Regions from separate parts of the Streptomyces sp. NPDC006197 genome, predicted to be linked through region 2. Evidence: riboswitches for the same ligand, from Rfam matches in the RefSeq annotation. Region 2 holds a riboswitch; each other region holds the start of a gene.
What was found. Region 2 has a riboswitch for cobalamin ahead of ABZ318_RS19190 (prenyltransferase/squalene oxidase repeat-containing protein). Riboswitches for the same ligand answer to the same signal wherever they lie in the genome.
Positions count from the first base shown of each region.

Region 1: linked by a shared signal. The riboswitch ahead of cobN (cobaltochelatase subunit CobN) and the one ahead of ABZ318_RS19190 (prenyltransferase/squalene oxidase repeat-containing protein) in region 2 are both predicted to bind cobalamin.
Region 3: linked by a shared signal. The riboswitch ahead of ABZ318_RS30225 (energy-coupling factor ABC transporter permease) and the one ahead of ABZ318_RS19190 (prenyltransferase/squalene oxidase repeat-containing protein) in region 2 are both predicted to bind cobalamin.

Region 1 is NZ_JBEXSZ010000006.1:32,945-38,296, reverse strand. Features, by position in the region: gene ABZ318_RS03030 (precorrin-2 C(20)-methyltransferase) at 1-1,057, opposite strand, end outside; gene ABZ318_RS03025 (precorrin-8X methylmutase) at 1,054-1,707, opposite strand; gene ABZ318_RS03020 (cobalamin biosynthesis protein CobG) at 1,704-2,933, opposite strand; cobalamin riboswitch at 3,009-3,148, shown strand; gene cobN (cobaltochelatase subunit CobN) at 3,186-5,352, shown strand, end outside.
Region 2 is NZ_JBEXSZ010000056.1:12,689-18,040, forward strand. Features, by position in the region: gene ABZ318_RS19175 (ATP-binding cassette domain-containing protein) at 1-539, opposite strand, end outside; gene ABZ318_RS19180 (energy-coupling factor transporter transmembrane protein EcfT) at 536-1,687, opposite strand; gene ABZ318_RS19185 (SCO2322 family protein) at 1,684-2,355, opposite strand; gene ABZ318_RS19190 (prenyltransferase/squalene oxidase repeat-containing protein) at 2,364-3,614, opposite strand; cobalamin riboswitch at 3,688-3,823, opposite strand; gene ABZ318_RS19195 (MBL fold metallo-hydrolase) at 3,910-4,947, opposite strand; gene ABZ318_RS19200 (aldehyde dehydrogenase) at 5,069-5,352, shown strand, end outside.
Region 3 is NZ_JBEXSZ010000126.1:3,514-8,865, forward strand. Features, by position in the region: gene ABZ318_RS30210 (ATP-binding cassette domain-containing protein) at 1-167, opposite strand, end outside; gene cbiQ (cobalt ECF transporter T component CbiQ) at 164-913, opposite strand; gene ABZ318_RS30220 (energy-coupling factor ABC transporter substrate-binding protein) at 919-1,407, opposite strand; gene ABZ318_RS30225 (energy-coupling factor ABC transporter permease) at 1,404-2,102, opposite strand; cobalamin riboswitch at 2,131-2,336, opposite strand; gene ABZ318_RS30230 (PTS fructose transporter subunit IIA) at 2,415-2,861, opposite strand; gene dhaL (dihydroxyacetone kinase subunit DhaL) at 2,858-3,478, opposite strand; gene dhaK (dihydroxyacetone kinase subunit DhaK) at 3,505-4,497, opposite strand.

The DNA.
Region 1 (5,352 bases), on a different contig from region 2:
CGTCCGCGTACTGCGGTTCGCAGGCGACCTCCAGGACGGCCGTCGCCATGGCGAAGACGCCCGGGTCGCCGCCGGAGACGACCGCGACCTTCCGGCCGCGCCGGGCCAGGTCGAGGGCGAACTCGGCGCGCTCGGACTCGACCTTGTTGTCGGAGCCGTGCCGGATCTGCCCGGGGCGGAGGACGGGGACCCGGTCGAGGTACGTCGTGTAGCCGACGAGGACGTCGGCGTTGACGAGCGCGCCGCGCGACTCGGGGGTGAGCCAGGGCGCCCCGGCGGGGCCGGTGCCGACGACGGTGACCTCGCCCATCTCCCGTACGGGAGGCTCCTGGTCGATGCGGGAGGGCAGGACGGCCACCGAGAAGTACGGGACGGAGGACGGGTCCACGTCCGTCAGCTTCTCCGTGCGCTCGCCCGTCATGAACGCGCGCTCCACATAGCGCGCGTCGTCGAGCCGGCCGGCCCGTTCCAGCGCCCGCTTCACGGTGGGGAAGGTGCGGCCGAGCTTCATGACGACCGCCGAGTCGGTGCCCGCGAGGCGGGCCGTCAGCTCGTCCTCCGGCAGGGTGCCGGGGATGATCGTGAGGACCTCCTCCGCCTCGCACAGCGGCTCGCCGAGCCGGGCGGCGGCGGCGCTGACCGAGGTGACGCCGGGGATGACGGTCGTGTCGTAGCGGTCGGCGAGCCGCTTGTGCATGTGCTGGTACGAGCCGTAGAAGAGCGGGTCGCCCTCGGCGAGGACGGCGACGGTGCGGCCGGCGTCGAGGTGGGCGGCGAGGCGGGCCGAGGCCTCCTCGTAGAAGTCGTTCAGGGCGCCCCGGTAGCCGCCCGGGTGGTCCGTGGTCTCCACCGTGAGCGGGTACATCAGCCGCTCCTCGACGTGGTCCTCGCGGATGTGCTCGGCGGCGATGGAGCGGGCTATGGAGCGGCCGTGGCGGGCCGAGTGGTAGGCGACGACGTCGGCCTCGGCGATCGCCTTCACGGCGGCGACGGTCATCAGGTTCGGGTCGCCGGGGCCGAGGCCCACGCCGTAGAGCTTGCCGGTCGGGGTGGTCATGCCTGGATCTCCGCTTCGTGGGCGAGGGCGTTGATCGCGGCGGCCGTCATCGCGCTGCCGCCGCGCCGGCCCCGTACGACCAGGTAGTCGAGGCCGAGGGTGTTCTCGGCGAGGGCGTCCTTGGACTCGGCGGCGCCGATGAAGCCGACCGGGATGCCGAGGACGGCGGCGGGCTTCCCCGCGCCCTTCGCGACCATCTCCAGGAGGTGGAAGAGGGCGGTCGGGGCGTTGCCGATGGCGACGACGGAGCCTTCGAGGCGGTCCCGCCACAGTTCGAGCGCGGCGGCGGAGCGGGTGGTGCCCAGCTCGGCGGCGAGGCCGGGCACGGCCGGGTCGGAGAGGGCGCAGAGCACCTCGTTGTCGGCGGGCAGCCGCTTGCGGGTGACGCCGCTGGCGACCATCTGGGCGTCGCAGAGGACGGGCGCGCCGGCGCGGAGGGCGGCGCGGGCGCTCGCGACGACGCCCGGGGAGTACGCGATGTCCTGCACGAGGTCGGTCATGCCGCAGGCGTGGATCATCCGGACCGCCACCTGGGCGACGTCGGCGGGCAGGCCCGCGAGGTCCGCCTCGGCGCGGATCGTGGCAAAGGACCGGCGGTAGATCTCCGTCCCGTCCTTCTCGTAGTCGAACATCCTGTTGCTCTCGCTCATCTCGTCGTGCGGGCCGTGGTCACTGCTTCGGGCAGGGAGGTACGGGGGGTGGGGACGCCGTCCACCAGGTAGGCGTCGTCGCCGGTGGCGAGGACGTCGACCCAGGTGCCGTGCGGGTGCCCGCAGCGGCGTTCGCACCCGGAGAAGTGCACGGGCAGCGGCCCCGCGGGTGCGGCGAGGGCGACGGTCCTGACGTCGGCGAGGGACTTGGCGCAGCCGGGCCGTCCGGTGCAGGCGCTGACCCCGACCGAGGGCAGGTCGGGCCGGGTGACCAGGCCGTGCGTCTCCAGGCCGGGCAGCCGGTCGGCACGGGCCTCGACGGCGACCACCCCGCGCCAGGGCGTGAACCGCAGCTCGCCGGCCCCGTCGGCCAGGGCCCGCAGCTGCGCGGCGGTCAGCCGGCCGAGGGGGGCGAGGACGTGCAGGGCGTGCTCGCCGAGCGGCCCGGGCGCGGGCGGCCGGGACACGGGAAGCGGCGGTACGGGTACGGGCTCCGCCGTGATCCCGGCCCGTGCGAGGGCCCCGGCCCAGTCGGGGACGTGCCCGTCGGGCAGCTCGTGCGGCCGCCAGGCCCCGTTCCCGGCGGCCTCGGCGGCGTCGAGGAACGCGAGGGCGGCGGCGAGGGCGGCCCGTACGGCGTCGTCGGCGGCGAGACGGAAGGCCCGGGAGCCGAGCCGGAGGAGGACGGACCCGTCCTGGCCTGCGATCAAGCTCACATCGCCGCCGAGTCCGGCGACGTCCCCGCGCCCGTCGTCGAGGACGAACAGGAACCGTCCCGAAAGGGACGCGGCCCGGGGCTCGGCGCACAGGGCGGCGTCCAGTGCGCGCGCCCACAACTGCACGTCCGCACAGCCGAGTCCGTCGAGTTCCGCGCCGGGCGAGGCCACGATGTTGCGGACGCGTTCGTGGGTGGGGGAGGGCAGCAGACCGGCCCCGGCCAGGAGCTCCGCGAGCTCCGCCCCGCAGCCTTCGCCGAGGCCGCGCAGCTCCGCGTTGCCGCGTGAGGTGATGCTGATCCGCCCGTCGCCGAGGGTCTCGGCGGCGCGGGCCAGGACCTCGGCCTGACGGCCCGTCAGGCGGCCTGCGGGCAGGCGCAGTCGGGCGAGGCGTCCGTCGTCGGCGGGGTGCAGGCGCAGCGCCCCGGGGCAGGCGTCGCCACGGTCCCGTATGCGAGGTTCGCCCGGTTCGGGCGTCGGGGGCGGGGTGGGCGGCATGGCGGCGAGCATACCCACGGGGAACCGGCTGACCACCGGGTGTGATCCGGCCGACTCCCCGGTTCCCTCCGGCCCGGAGACGGCACGATCTAGGATGCAGATCGGCATGGGGTCCCAGGGCCCCGGGGAGGAAGCCCGGTGAGAATCCGGCGCGGTCCCGCCACTGTGAACCCGTACCAGCGATGGCACGGGTGAGTCAGGAACTCCTGCCGTCCACACGACCACCCGGGGCGCGGACAACCCCGAGGAAGGCCTGAGCTCGCCATGCTCCTGCTGCTGTCGCACTCCGACACCGACCTGCTCAGCGCCCGCGCGGCCGGAGGGCCGGTGGAGTACCGCTTCGCCAACCCCTCCCGCCTTCCGCTCGCCGACCTCCCGGCCCTCCTCGACGGCGCCGACCTGGTCGTCGTCCGCCTCCTCGGCGGCGTCCGCTCCTGGCAGGAGGGCCTGGACGCGGTCCTCGCCGCCGGGAAGCCGGTCGTCGTCCTCAGCGGCGAGCAGGCCCCCGACGCCCAGCTCATGGAGGCCTCCACCGTCCCGATCGGCGTCGCCACCGAGGCCCACGCCTACCTGGCGCACGGCGGCCCCGGGAACCTGGAGCAGCTGGCCCGCTTCCTCTCCGACACCGTCCTGCTCACCGGCCACGGCTTCGAGGCCCCGGCCGCCGCCCCCACCTGGGGCCCCCTGGAGCGGACCGTCCGGAACGAGACCGGCCCGACCGTCGCCGTGCTCTACTACCGCGCCCACCACATGAGCGGGAACACCGCCTTCGTCGACGCCCTCTGCGGGGCGATCGAGGACGCCGGCGCCCGGGCCCTCCCGCTGTACGTGGCGTCCCTGCGCGCCCCCGAGCCGGAGCTGCTCGACCGTCTCCGTACGGCCGACGCCATCGTCACCACCGTCCTCGCCGCCGGCGGCACCAAGCCCGCCGAGGCGCAGGCCGGAGGCGACGAAGAGGCCTGGGACGCGGGCGCGCTCGCCGCGCTCGACGTGCCGATCCTCCAGGCGCTGTGCCTGACCGGCTCGCGGTCCGCGTGGGAGGAGAACGACGAGGGCCTCTCCCCGCTGGACGCCGCCAGCCAGGTCGCCGTGCCCGAGTTCGACGGCCGGCTCATCACCGTCCCCTTCTCCTTCAAGGAGATCGACGAGGACGGTCTGCCCGCGTACGTCGCCGACGCCGAGCGCGCCGCCCGCGTCGCCGGGATCGCCGTCCGGCACGCCCGCCTCCGCCACATCCCGAACGCCGAGAAGAAGCTGGCGCTCGTCCTCTCCGCGTACCCCACGAAGCACTCCCGCATCGGCAACGCCGTCGGCCTGGACACCCCGGCGTCGGCGGTCGCGCTCCTGCGCCGCCTCCGTGAGGAGGGCTACGACTTCGGCCCGGTGGAGGACCTCCCCGGCCTCGTCTCCGGCGACGGCGACGAGCTGATCTACGCCCTCATCGAGGCCGGCGGCCACGACCAGGACTGGCTGACCGAGGAGCAGCTCGCGAAGAACCCGGTCCGCATCCCGGCCGCCGACTACAAGCGCTGGTACGCCACCCTGCCCGCCGAGCTCCGCGAGCAGGTGGAGGAGCACTGGGGCCCCGCGCCCGGCGAGATGTTCCTCGACCGCTCCCGCAACCCCGAGGGCGACATCGTCCTCGCCGCGCTGCGGCGCGGGAACCTCCTGATCCTCATCCAGCCGCCGCGCGGCTTCGGCGAGAACCCGATCGCGATCTACCACGACCCCGATCTTCCGCCGTCCCACCACTACCTGGCCGCCTACCGCTGGATCGCCGCCCGCGCCGAGGACGGCGGCTTCGGCGCCGACGCCATGGTCCACCTCGGCAAGCACGGCAACCTGGAGTGGCTGCCCGGCAAGAACGCCGGCCTGTCCGCCGCCTGCGGCCCCGACGCGGCCCTCGGCGACATCCCGCTGGTCTACCCGTTCCTCGTCAACGACCCGGGCGAGGGCACCCAGGCCAAGCGGCGCGTCCACGCCACCCTCGTCGACCACCTGGTGCCGCCGATGGCCCGCGCCGACTCGTACGGCGACATCGCCCGCCTGGAGCAGCTGCTCGACGAGTACGCGCAGATCAGCTCGATGGACCCGGCGAAGCTCCCGGCCATCCGCGCCCAGATCTGGACCCTGATCCAGGCCGCCAAGCTCGACCACGACCTGGGGCTCGAAGAGCGGCCCGAGGACGACGGCTTCGACGACTTCCTGCTGCACGTCGACGGCTGGCTGTGCGAGGTCAAGGACGCCCAGATCCGCGACGGCCTGCACGTCCTCGGCGGCGCGCCGGAGGGCGAGGCCCGGGTCAACCTGGTCCTCTCCATCCTCCGCGCCCGCCAGATCTGGGGCGGCACGCAGGCGCTGCCCGGCCTGCGCGAGGCCCTCGGCCTCGACGAGTCGGCCGCGACCCGCACCACCGCCGACGAGGCGGAGG
Region 2 (5,352 bases):
ACGTCCTCCGCCGCCGACGGGTCGAGCGCGGAGGTCGGTTCGTCGAGGACGAGGACCTTGGGGTGCGGGGTCAGGACGGAGCCGATCGCGACGCGCTGGCGCTGGCCGCCGGAGAGCGTGGCGATCGGGCGGTCGCGCAGCGTGGCGAGGCCCAGGAGGTCGAGGGTCTCCTCGACGCGGCGCCGCATGACGCCGGGCGCGAGCCCCAGGGACTCCATGCCGTAGGCGAGCTCGTCCTCGACCGTGTCGGTGACGAAGTGCGCGGACGGGTCCTGCCCCACCGTGCCCACCAGGTCGGCGAGCTCGCGCGGCGGATGCGTGCGGGTGTCGCGGCCGTCGACCGTCACCCGCCCGGTCAGGGTGCCGCCCGTGAAGTGGGGGACGAGACCGGAGACCGCGCCGAGGAGGGTCGACTTGCCGACGCCCGAGGGCCCGACGAGGAGCACGAGCTCGCCCTCGGGGACGGTGAGGTCCACGTTCCGCAGGATCGGCTCGGCGTCCTCCTCGTACCTGACCGAGACGTTCTCGAACCGGATCACGTGTTCCTCTCCTTCGGTGGGGGTACGGGCGCCACGAACGCCGGGATCAGGCCCACCAGGACCGACAGCGCCGGCCACAGCGGCAGCTCCGGCGCCGCAAGGGGGACGACCCCCGGGTGCAGCGCCTCCGGGGCGTACGCGTTCGCCCGGATCATCAGGACGGCGACCGCCACCCCGGAGCCCGCGACCAGCCAGGCCCGTGCGCCCCAGCGGTCGGGCCGGTAGCGCGTACGGACGGTCCGGCGGCCGCCGAGCCGGAGCCCGGCCATCGCGGCGAGGAGCCCGGCGCCGAGCAGCGGCAGCCCGTACCCCGCGCCCTCCGCCGCCAGCAGTCCGTACGAGCCGGCGCACACGCCGAGGAGCCCGCCCAGGGTCAGGACGTTCGTGGTGCGCCGCACCGCCGCCGGGACCCGCGCCGTCCGCCCGTACCCGCGCGCGTCCATGGACGCGGCGACCGCGATCGACCGTTCGAGCGCGCCCTCCAGGACCGGCAGGCCGATCTGGAGCACCGCCCGCACCCCGCCCGTGGGCCGGCCCCGCAGCCGGCGGGCGGTCCGCAGCCGGGCCACGTCGGCGACCATGTTCGGCGCGAAGGTCATCGCCACGACGACGGCGACCCCGGCCTCGTAGAGCGCCCCCGGCAGCGACTTCAGCAGCCGCGCCGGGTTGGCGAGGGCGTTCGCGGCCCCCACGCAGATCAGCAGGGTCGCCAGCTTGGCGCCGTCGTACAGCGCGAACACCAGCTGCTCGGCCGTCACCCGGCCCCCGATCCGTATCCCCTGCGCCCAGTCGGGCAGCGGCACCTCGGGCAGCGTGAACAGCACGTGCGTACCGGGGAGGGGCGAGCCGAGCAGCAGCGAGAACACCACCCGCAGGGCCACGACGAACAGGCCGAGCTTCACGAACGCGCCGTACGAGCGGGCCCAGGGCGCGTCCGTGCGCCGGGCCGCGACGACGTACCCGGCGACCCCGACGAGCAGCCCGAGCAGCAGCGGGTTCGTGGTCCGGGAGGCGGCGACGGCCAGGCCGAGCGCCCACAGCCACCACGCGCCCGCGTGCAGGGCGTTGGCCCGGCTCGCCTCGGGGGCCGTGAACACGGAGGCCGTGAACGCCCGGAGGCCACGGGGGACGCCACGAGCCGCACTCATGCGCGTCGGCGGGCCTTCCAGATCGCCGCCCCGCCGAGGGCCAGGACGGCCGCCCCGCCGACGAGCACGCCGAAGGACGGGCCGCCGCCCGAGCCCTCCGCGGCGGTCGAGGCGGTGGGTCCGGCCGAGGCCGGGGTCTTCGAGGCCGGGGTCTTCTCCGTGACCTGCTCGCCGCAGCCGTGCGCCGGGTAGCCCGCGATCCCGCACAGCATGGCCGAGCCGTCGTACCGCAGCGGCTTCGCCACCGCGGCCAGCGCCTCCGCGCCCGTCGCGTCCTCGCGGACCTCCGCGCAGCCGACCTTGATCAGCTTCTTCGGCGGGGCCTCCCCGGGCGGCGCGTCCGCGGGGCCGCCGAAGTCGACGACGACCGCTATCCGCTTGGTGCCGTCCTTCTTCTCCACGCCCCCGCAGATCCCCGGGAAGTCGGGGGCGACGGAGGGCAGGGAGGTGTCGTCCGTGCCGTTGCTGATCGCGAAGCGGAAGCCGAGGGCGTCGCCGTCGGCGGGCCGGGCGGTCGCCGGGCCCTGTGTGGCGTACGTCCACGGCTTCCCGCCGTCGCTCTCCCAGAACGACCAGTAGCGGTAGCCGGCCGCCTGCGCCGGGGCCGCCGCGACCGCGGTCAGGGCGAGGAGCGCTCCGGCCGCGGCGCCCGTGACCCGCGCCGGCATCCGTGCGGTCACTTCTTGCGGCCGCTCACGAGGAAGCCGACGCCGACGCCGACGAGCGTGCCGATGCCGATGATCCACCACACGTCGAAGCCGGACTCGGCCTCGTCGCTGGTGGAGGAGGCGGAGGTGTCCGGCGTCTTGGGCGCCGGGCCGGTGGCGTTGAGCTGCTCGACCAGGTCCGCCGTGCCGAACTCGCGCGGGTCGGTGTCCGTCGCGCGGGCCGCCAGGATCAGCTGCGCGTAGGCGGCCGGGCCGCCCTCCTTCGCCCAGGCGGCGGAGTTCTTCTCCAGCCACGCCAGGGCCGGCCCGGCCTCCTTCACGGCGCCGGACGCGGCGAGCGCGACGACGGCGTCGGCGGTGTTGCCGATGTCGGGCTGCTCGGTGGTGTCGGTGGCGCCCGGCATCGGCGGCAGGGTGAGGTGGCCGGTCTTCGCGAGCGCCTTCGACAGGTAGGAGGCGCCGTTCAGCGCGGCCCGCTCGACGGTCGGCTTCGACAGGTCGGTGCAGGTCGTCGGCTGCTCGGGGGAGGCCTTGGTGGCGACGACGCTCTTGCCGAGCCCGGCGAGGGTGGCCGCCGCGGTGGCGTCGGCGTTGGCGAGGAGCTTGCCGGTCTTGTCCGGCTGGTACGCGAACGCCCCGGCGCCGTCCTTGTCCGAGCAGGGCAGGGCGAAGGTGAGGAGCGCGTCGTACGGGGTGCGGCCCTCGGCGGAGGTGAACGAGACGGGCCGCACGCCGATCGCGGCGAGCGCGCCGACGACGACCGAGGTGGAGTTGGCGTCGCTCGCGCCGCCGACGCCGTAGCCCCAGCCGCCGTCCTTGTTCTGCACGCTCCGCAGCCAGTCGGAGCCGGCCTTGACGGCCTTGTCGATCGTCTCCGGGGCGGCGGCCTGGCGGCGCACGGCGTGGAGCGCCTGGAGGGCGACGGCGGTGGCGTTGGTGTCCCGCATCGTCTTCGCGTCGCAGGGCTTCGACACGTCCGCGCGGTACGAGGCGAACGAGCCGTCGGCGCACTGCTGGCCCAGGAGCCAGTCCACCGCCCGGTCGGCGGGCTGGTAGCCGGTGCCGCGCTGGGCGAGGAAGGCGAGCGACTGACGCCAGACACCGTCGTACGTCGGGTCCTTCGTGCCGTACAGGCCGGACGGGAGCGTGCCCGTGGAGGGTGACGGCGAGGGCGCGGCGGAGGCCGCCCCGGCTGCTCCGGTGCCGAGCACGACTGCGGCGGCGGCGAGCGCGGCGGCGCCGCGGCGGACGGTGTTCATGGGGCCCTCTCCTGGGGCCGGGCACCGGCACGCCTCAGGGGCACCAGGCTCCGGCTCCGTATTCCTCGACGGTGCCGGCGGTCACGTCCCGGGCGGGGCATTCCGACTCGCCACTCTTCAGGGGTGGCTCACGGTTGCGGGTCAGTGCCGGATTCGCACCGGCTTCCCCCCGTACGGGCATGATGACGACCCGCTCACTCTACCGGCCCGTACACCCGCCGCCCCGGGGGGGTGGGACGGTCGCGCTCACGCGTGAACGGGCGGACGGGGGCCATGACGGTCCGGGGCCGGGCCCTCACACCGCGACGTACGTGACGGGGTCCGTGCCCGCCACCGGTTCCGCGCGTCCGAGCTTCACCAGGCGGCGGACATGGGCCTCGGCCTCGCTGACGGCGATGTTGCGGGAGCCGTGGGGGATCTGCTCCCAGGGGCGGTTCCACTCCATGCGCTCGGCGAGCTGCCAGGGCGTGAGCGGGGTCGCGAGGAGGGCGAGGAGGCCGGTGAGGCGCTCCTCGTGGTGGTCGAGGAGTTCACGGACCCGGCCGGCGGCGTCGGCGAAGGCGTACTGGTGGGCGGGGAGGACCTCGGCGACGCCGAGGCGGCCGATCCGTTCCAGGGAGTCGAGGTAGTCGCCGAGGGGATCGGTCCCGGTGAGCTCGTCGGGGTCCTCGTACAGGCCGATGTGCGGGGAGATCCCGGGCAGCAGGTGGTCGCCGGAGAAGAGCCGGCCGTGGCCGGGCAGCCGGGAGGGGTGCTCCTCCTCCAGGTGGAGGCAGACGTGCCCGGGGGTGTGGCCGGGCGTCCAGATCGCGCGCAGCCGCCGTCCGGCCAGGTCGAGGAGCTCGCCGGGGACGATCTCGCGGTCGGGAAGGGCCGAGCGGAGGCCGGGCAGGGTCCGTGTCCGTCCGGAGGCGCGGGCGGCCCGCAGCGGGGCGATGTGCTCCTCGGGGGCGCCGACGGCGGCGAGTTTGCGGGCGAGGTAGTCGAGCCAGGTGCCGGGTTCGGACTCGCGGGTGCGGCGGACGACGGCCGTGTCGGCGGCGTGCATGGCGATCCAGGCCCCGGACTCCTCGCGGACCCGGCCGGAGAGGCCGTGGTGGTCGGGGTGGTGGTGGGTGACGACGATCCCGTGGATCTCCCGTACGGACAGCCCCAGGGCGGTGAGCCCGTCGGTGAGTTCGGTCCAGGAGGCCGGGTCGTCCCAGCCCGTGTCGACGAGGACCGGGCCGCGGCCGGTGTCGAGGACGTGGACCAGGGTGTGGCCCAGCGGATTGTCCGGGATGGGCACCCGCAGGGACCAGACGCCTCCGCCGTGCTCGGTCACCTGGGTCATGAGCGTCCTCGTCTCTGCGGTACCGGTACGACCATTGCCCACCATAACTAGAACTGGTATCAGTTCTGAAGCATCGTCAGAAAACCAGTGGGCAATTCCATCTCCTCGGGAGGCAGCGGTCATGACCGAGCTTGTGGAGCACGGAAAGCTGTTCATCGGCGGGGAGTGGACCGACCCTTCCCCGGGCGGCGGGACGATCGAGGTGATCTCCCCGCACACCGAGCAGGTCATCGGCCGGGTCCCGCACGCCTCCGAGGCCGACGTCGACCGGGCCGTCGCCGCCGCCCGCCGGGCCTTCGACGAAGGGCCCTGGCCCCGGACGACGGTCGAGGAGCGGATCGCCGTCGTCAGCCGCATCAAGGACGCGATCGCCGCGCGGTACGAGGAGATCGGCCGCGCCATCAG
Region 3 (5,352 bases), on a different contig from region 2:
AGCCGCAGCAGAGTCGTCTTGCCGCTGCCGTTGCGGCCGAGGAGCGCGATCGCGCGCCCCTCCGCCACAGAGAAGTCCACGCCCGACAGGACCGCGGGCCCGTCCTCATAGGCGAAACCCGCCTTCACCAGCTCCACGACGGGCTTCGTCGGCGTCGGAGACGTCACGGAAGGAACCTTTCCAGTACGAGGGTGAGGGCGACGAGCCCCGCGAGGAGGACGCCCGTCGCCGTGAGGAACCGCCGGGAGACCGCGCAGGCCGGCACCAGGACCCGCAGCGTCCCGTCGTAACCGCGTCCGGCGAGCCCCGACTGCAGGCGCTGCGCCCGGTCGAAGGCCCGTACGAACGTCGTCGCGCCGAGACCGGCGAGCGAACGCCAGGTCGCGGCCCGGCTGGTGTGCCCGAGCCGGGCCGCCTGGGCCTGCCGGATCTTCGCCAGCGAGTCGAGCAGCAGGAAGATGATCCGGTACATCACGAGCGCCACGTCCACCACGGGCGCCGGGACGCCCGCCCGGACGAGCCGGGGCAGCACGTCGGACACCGGCGTCGTGAAGGCGAAGAGCAGCACCCCCAGCGAGGCCGAGGCGGTCCGAAGGAGCAGCTCGCCCGCGTGCACGGGACCGCCGGGCGCGAGGGCCACGAGCCCGCGCGCACCGCCCACCTCGAAGAGCAGCGGAACGGCCCCCGTGACACAGAAACCGAGCGGGATGCGGAACGCCCGCCACAGCTGACGACCCGGCACACCGGCCGGACCGAGCAGCACCGCGAGCGTGGCCGCCGCCACGAGCAGCGCTCCCGGCCACGGCGGCAGGGAGACGGCGCACAACGTCAGACCGAAGCCGAGGGCGGCCTTCTCCACGGGATGGCGGCGGCGCCAGCGACTGCTGTGCGCCGCCGCGTCGATCGGCAGCATCGGCGCTACGCGCCCGTACCGTCGAACGGAACGGAACCGTCGTCGGCCCCGGGGACCCCCGCACCACCGACGACGAACCGGGACCCGCCGCTCGCGGCACCGGACTCGGGCCCACCCCTCGCCGTATCGGAATCGCCGCCCCCGACGGGATCGTCCTCCGCCGCCGCACCCTTCGCCCCCGCCGCCTCCGCGGCCTTCGCCGCGCCCTGGCGGCGGCCGCGCCGCAGGCCGAAGTAGTACGCCAGGACACCGGCGCCGAGCGCCGCCTGGAGGGCGAAGAGCGCCGACTCGATCTCGCCGGACGGCGGCTCGTACAGCGGGCTGAACCACGGCTTGTAGTCCGGCTGGAGCTCCGTGATCGCGGTCTCCGCCTCGCTGTCGGACCCGCTGAACGGCTGCTCCTTGTGGTCGCCGAGGCCCAGCGCGAGCGGCAGGACCGCGAGCGCGGCGACGAGGAGCAGCAGCAGCGTGTTGACCTTCGCGTTCCGGCTCATCGCGCGACCACCTCCTCGGGCTGCTCCGCCCGCGGCCGGCCGAGGACGCCGAGGCGCGTCAGCTCGCCCTTGCTGGACTGGGTGAGCAGCCGCATCACGAGCACCGTGAGCAGGCCCTCGCTCACCGCCAGCGGAATCTGGGTCACGGCGAAGATCCCGCCGAACTTGGCCAGCGCGCCGGGCACACCGCTGCCGGGGTCGGGGAACGCCAGGGCCAGCTGCACGCTGGTGACGCAGTACGTGGAGAGGTCGGCGACGAACGCGCCGAAGAAGACGGCCACCATCAGGGGCGCGCCGAACCGCCGGAGCAGCCGGTACGTCCCGTATCCCGCCCAGGGTCCGACGATCGCCATGGAGAAGGCGTTCGCGCCGAGCGTGGTCAGTCCGCCGTGCGCGAGCAGCAGGGCCTGGAAGAGCAGGGTGATCGTCCCGAGGACCGCCATGATCGGCGGCCGGAACAGGATCGCGCCGAGCCCCGTACCGGTCGGATGCGAACAACTACCGGTGACCGAAGGCAGCTTGAGCGCCGACAGGACGAAGGTGAAGGCGCCGGAGGCACCGAGCAACAGAGTGGATTCGGGGTTCGACCGCACCTCGCGGGTCAGCGCGCGCACCCCGTGGACGACGAACGGAGCGGCCGCGACGCCCCAGGCGGCGGCGTGCGCAGGGGGTAGGTACCCCTCGGCTATATGCATGATCGGGAGACCCTCTCCAGCACCTCGTGGATGGACAACGCACCCTGGCCGGTCTCCTGGCTGACGGTCATACGGCCCGACTCCGCCTTCCCACACCGTCGCGGTCTCCCGCGACGGTCCAGTGGCTTCCCCGAGGTGTTCCCCCGGGGGTGGAGCCGGACCTCCCGATCACAGTGGCGAGGGCCGCACCGGTACCGCACCGGTTTCCCGTACACCAAGGCCCTGCGACATTAGTGGGTTGACCTGCTGGATCACAACACGGCCACCACGCGGCGCGCCCCTCCGGTCACTGCACGCACCCGGTCCCCGTGGTCACTCCTTGCGGTAGGCGTACGCCTCCGAGGCCGCCGCCGCCACCGCGTCGAGATCCCCGCCGGCGCTCGCCGTCACCAGCGCGGCCACCGCGCCCTCGACGAACGGCGCGTCCACCAGGCGGGAGCCCTCGGGCAGTTCGTCGCCCTCGGCGAGCAGCGCCTTCACGGTGAGGACCGCGCTGCCCAGGTCGACGAGGAGCGCGACCCCGGCCCCTCGGTCGACGGCCTTGGCGGCCCCGCGGATCAGCTCGGAACTCGTTCCGAGGCCACCGTCCGGCGTCCCGCCCGCGGGCAGGACCGGGGCGAGGTCACCGCCGCCCGCGAGGCCACGGGCCAGTTCGACGACCGCCGTCGCGACCGCCGCGCTGTGCGAGACGAGCACGATGCCCACGACCGCCGAGCCCTCCGGAACCGGGCCCTCCGAGGCCGAGCCCTCCGGGCTCATCGCGCGCCCTCCGCGCGGGCGGTGTCGGCGAGGGCCGCGAAGAGCAGCGCCGACGACGTCGCCCCCGGATCCTGGTGCCCGACCGACCGCTCCCCGAGATAACTGGCCCTGCCCTTGCGCGCCTGGAGGGGCACGGTCGCGAGGGCGCCCTCCTCGGCGGCGGCGCGGGCCGCCTCGTACGAGCTCCGCAGTCCTTCCACGCCCGGCACGAGCGCGTCCAGCATCGTCTTGTCGCCCACCTGGGCACCGCCCAGCTGCGACACGGCGGCCACACCGACGCCGAGCGCCTCCGCCAACCGCTCCCGGGTGACCTCCCCGTCCTCGCCCAGGGTCTTCCCGGCGCGCCGCAGCAGCGTCCCGTACAGCGGTCCCGAAGCACCGCCGACGGTGGAGATGAGCTGCCGTCCGGCGGTGGTGAGCACCGCGCCCGGGTTCGCGGGCGGCTCCTTCGCCAGGGTCTCCGTCACGGCGGCGAACCCCCGCTTGAGATTGGCTCCGTGATCGGCGTCGCCGATGGCCGAATCCAGCTCGGTGAGACGGTCCGCCTCCCGGTCGACGTCCTCGGCCACCGCGGCCAGCCAGCGCACCAGGAACCCGGCGCCGAAGGTCTCCGCCATCTCGCTCCCCCTTCCCATCCCCGCTGTCACCGGCCCCAGCGCAGCGCGGGCGTCCGCACCGGCGCGTCCCACAGGCGCAGCAGCTCCTCGTCGACCTCGCACAGGGTCACCGAGCATCCCGCCATGTCGAGCGAGGTCACGTAGTTCCCGACCAGCGTCCGGGCCACCGGCACCTTCCGCTCGCCGAGCACCCGCTGCACCTCGGCATTGAACCCGTACAGCTCCAGGAGCGGTGTCCCGCCCATCCCGTTCACCAGGGCGATGACGGGCGCGGACGGGCGCAGGTCCTCCACGACGGCGTCGACGGCGAAGTCGGCGATCTCCCGCGAGGTCATCATGGCCCGTCGCTCCCGGCCGGGCTCGCCGTGGATGCCGATCCCCAACTCCAGCTCCCCTTCCGGGAGGTCGAAGGTCGGGCTGCCCTTGGCGGGGGTCGTGCAGGCGCTCAGGGCCACCCCGAAGGACCGGCACCGCTCGTTCACCCGGCGGGCGATCGACTCCACCCGCTCCAGCGGGGCGCCCTCCTCGGCGGCCGCACCCGCGATCTTCTCCACGAACAGCGTGCCGCCGGTGCCGCGCCGACCCGCCGTGTACAGGCTGTCCGTCACCGCCACGTCGTCGTCGACGAGGACCTTGGCGACCTGGATGCCCTCGTCCTCGGCGAGCTCCGCGGCCATCTCGAAGTTCAGCACGTCACCGGTGTAGTTCTTGACGACGAACAGCACTCCGGCGCCGCTGTCGACCGCGGCGGCGGCCCGCACCACCTGATCGGGCACGGGCGACGTGAAAATCTCGCCGGCGACCGCAGCCGCCAGCATCCCGGGGCCCACGAATCCCCCGTGCAGCGGCTCGTGCCCGGACCCGCCGCCGGACACCAGCGCCACCTGCCCCGCCACGGGCGCGTCGCGCCGCACCACCACGCGCCGCTCCACGTCCACGGTCAGCTCGGGATGCGCCGCGGCCATCCCCCGCAGCGCGTCGGCGACGACGGTCTCCGGAACGTTGATCAGCATCTTCAAAGGGGTCTCCTCGAGAGGCTAGCAAATAGGCCTGTGACCTGTGTTCTCGCAGGTCACAGGCAGTGCGCGTGAATGTTGACCTTGGCGGTTCGTAGTGGCCGGTGGCGGGTTCTGTCGGTACTGATGCCGAGTAGACGCTGACTTTGGTGACGGGCGGTCAGGCACGGATCCTCATCGATGGGGGCAGGTCTGACCGGCCCCTGGGGGCAGTATCGACCTTGCGGCTGCGAAGGTCACGCAGATCTGACAGATGTGCGGCTCGTGGACGGCCGCCCCGGCGACGCCGAGCGCGAGGGTCAGCGGCAGCCACTTCTTGTCCAGGGGGCGAGGCCGCGCTCCTTCGCCTCGAAGATCGCGGTCTGAGCCCCGTCGTGGCGCGTGGCGGCGGCGTTGCGGGACCGTGAAATCCAGCCACGCTTTTCGGCCGCCACAGGCGAGGTGAGGGGGACGCGAAGAACAGCGAAAGGCCAGGTCGTCGGGGGTGTGTGCGGGACTGCCCAGGTTCGGGGGCCGGGAGGGGGCAGGGGTTGACCGGGGGTGGGGGCACTGACACGCTCCGGGACATGTCCGCGAACGAACTTCTCGTCCCGCGGCTCCACACCCCCGGCCCCTGTAACGCGCCGGGCGCGTGTCCGGGCCGCTGTCAGGCCTGAGCGCGGCCTGATCCGGGCGCTCGTCCCGACTCGTCCCGACTGCCAGGTCGCGCCTGACAGGTCGCGCCTGACAGGCCGCGCCGTGCCCGAGGCAGCGCGACCGTATCCGCCGCACGGGACAACCTCCGCACCCCGTTTCCTTCGCCACCCGTCTGCCCGCGCACCGCGGCGGGTCGCTCACCCGTAGCCCCGTCCCCCTTCG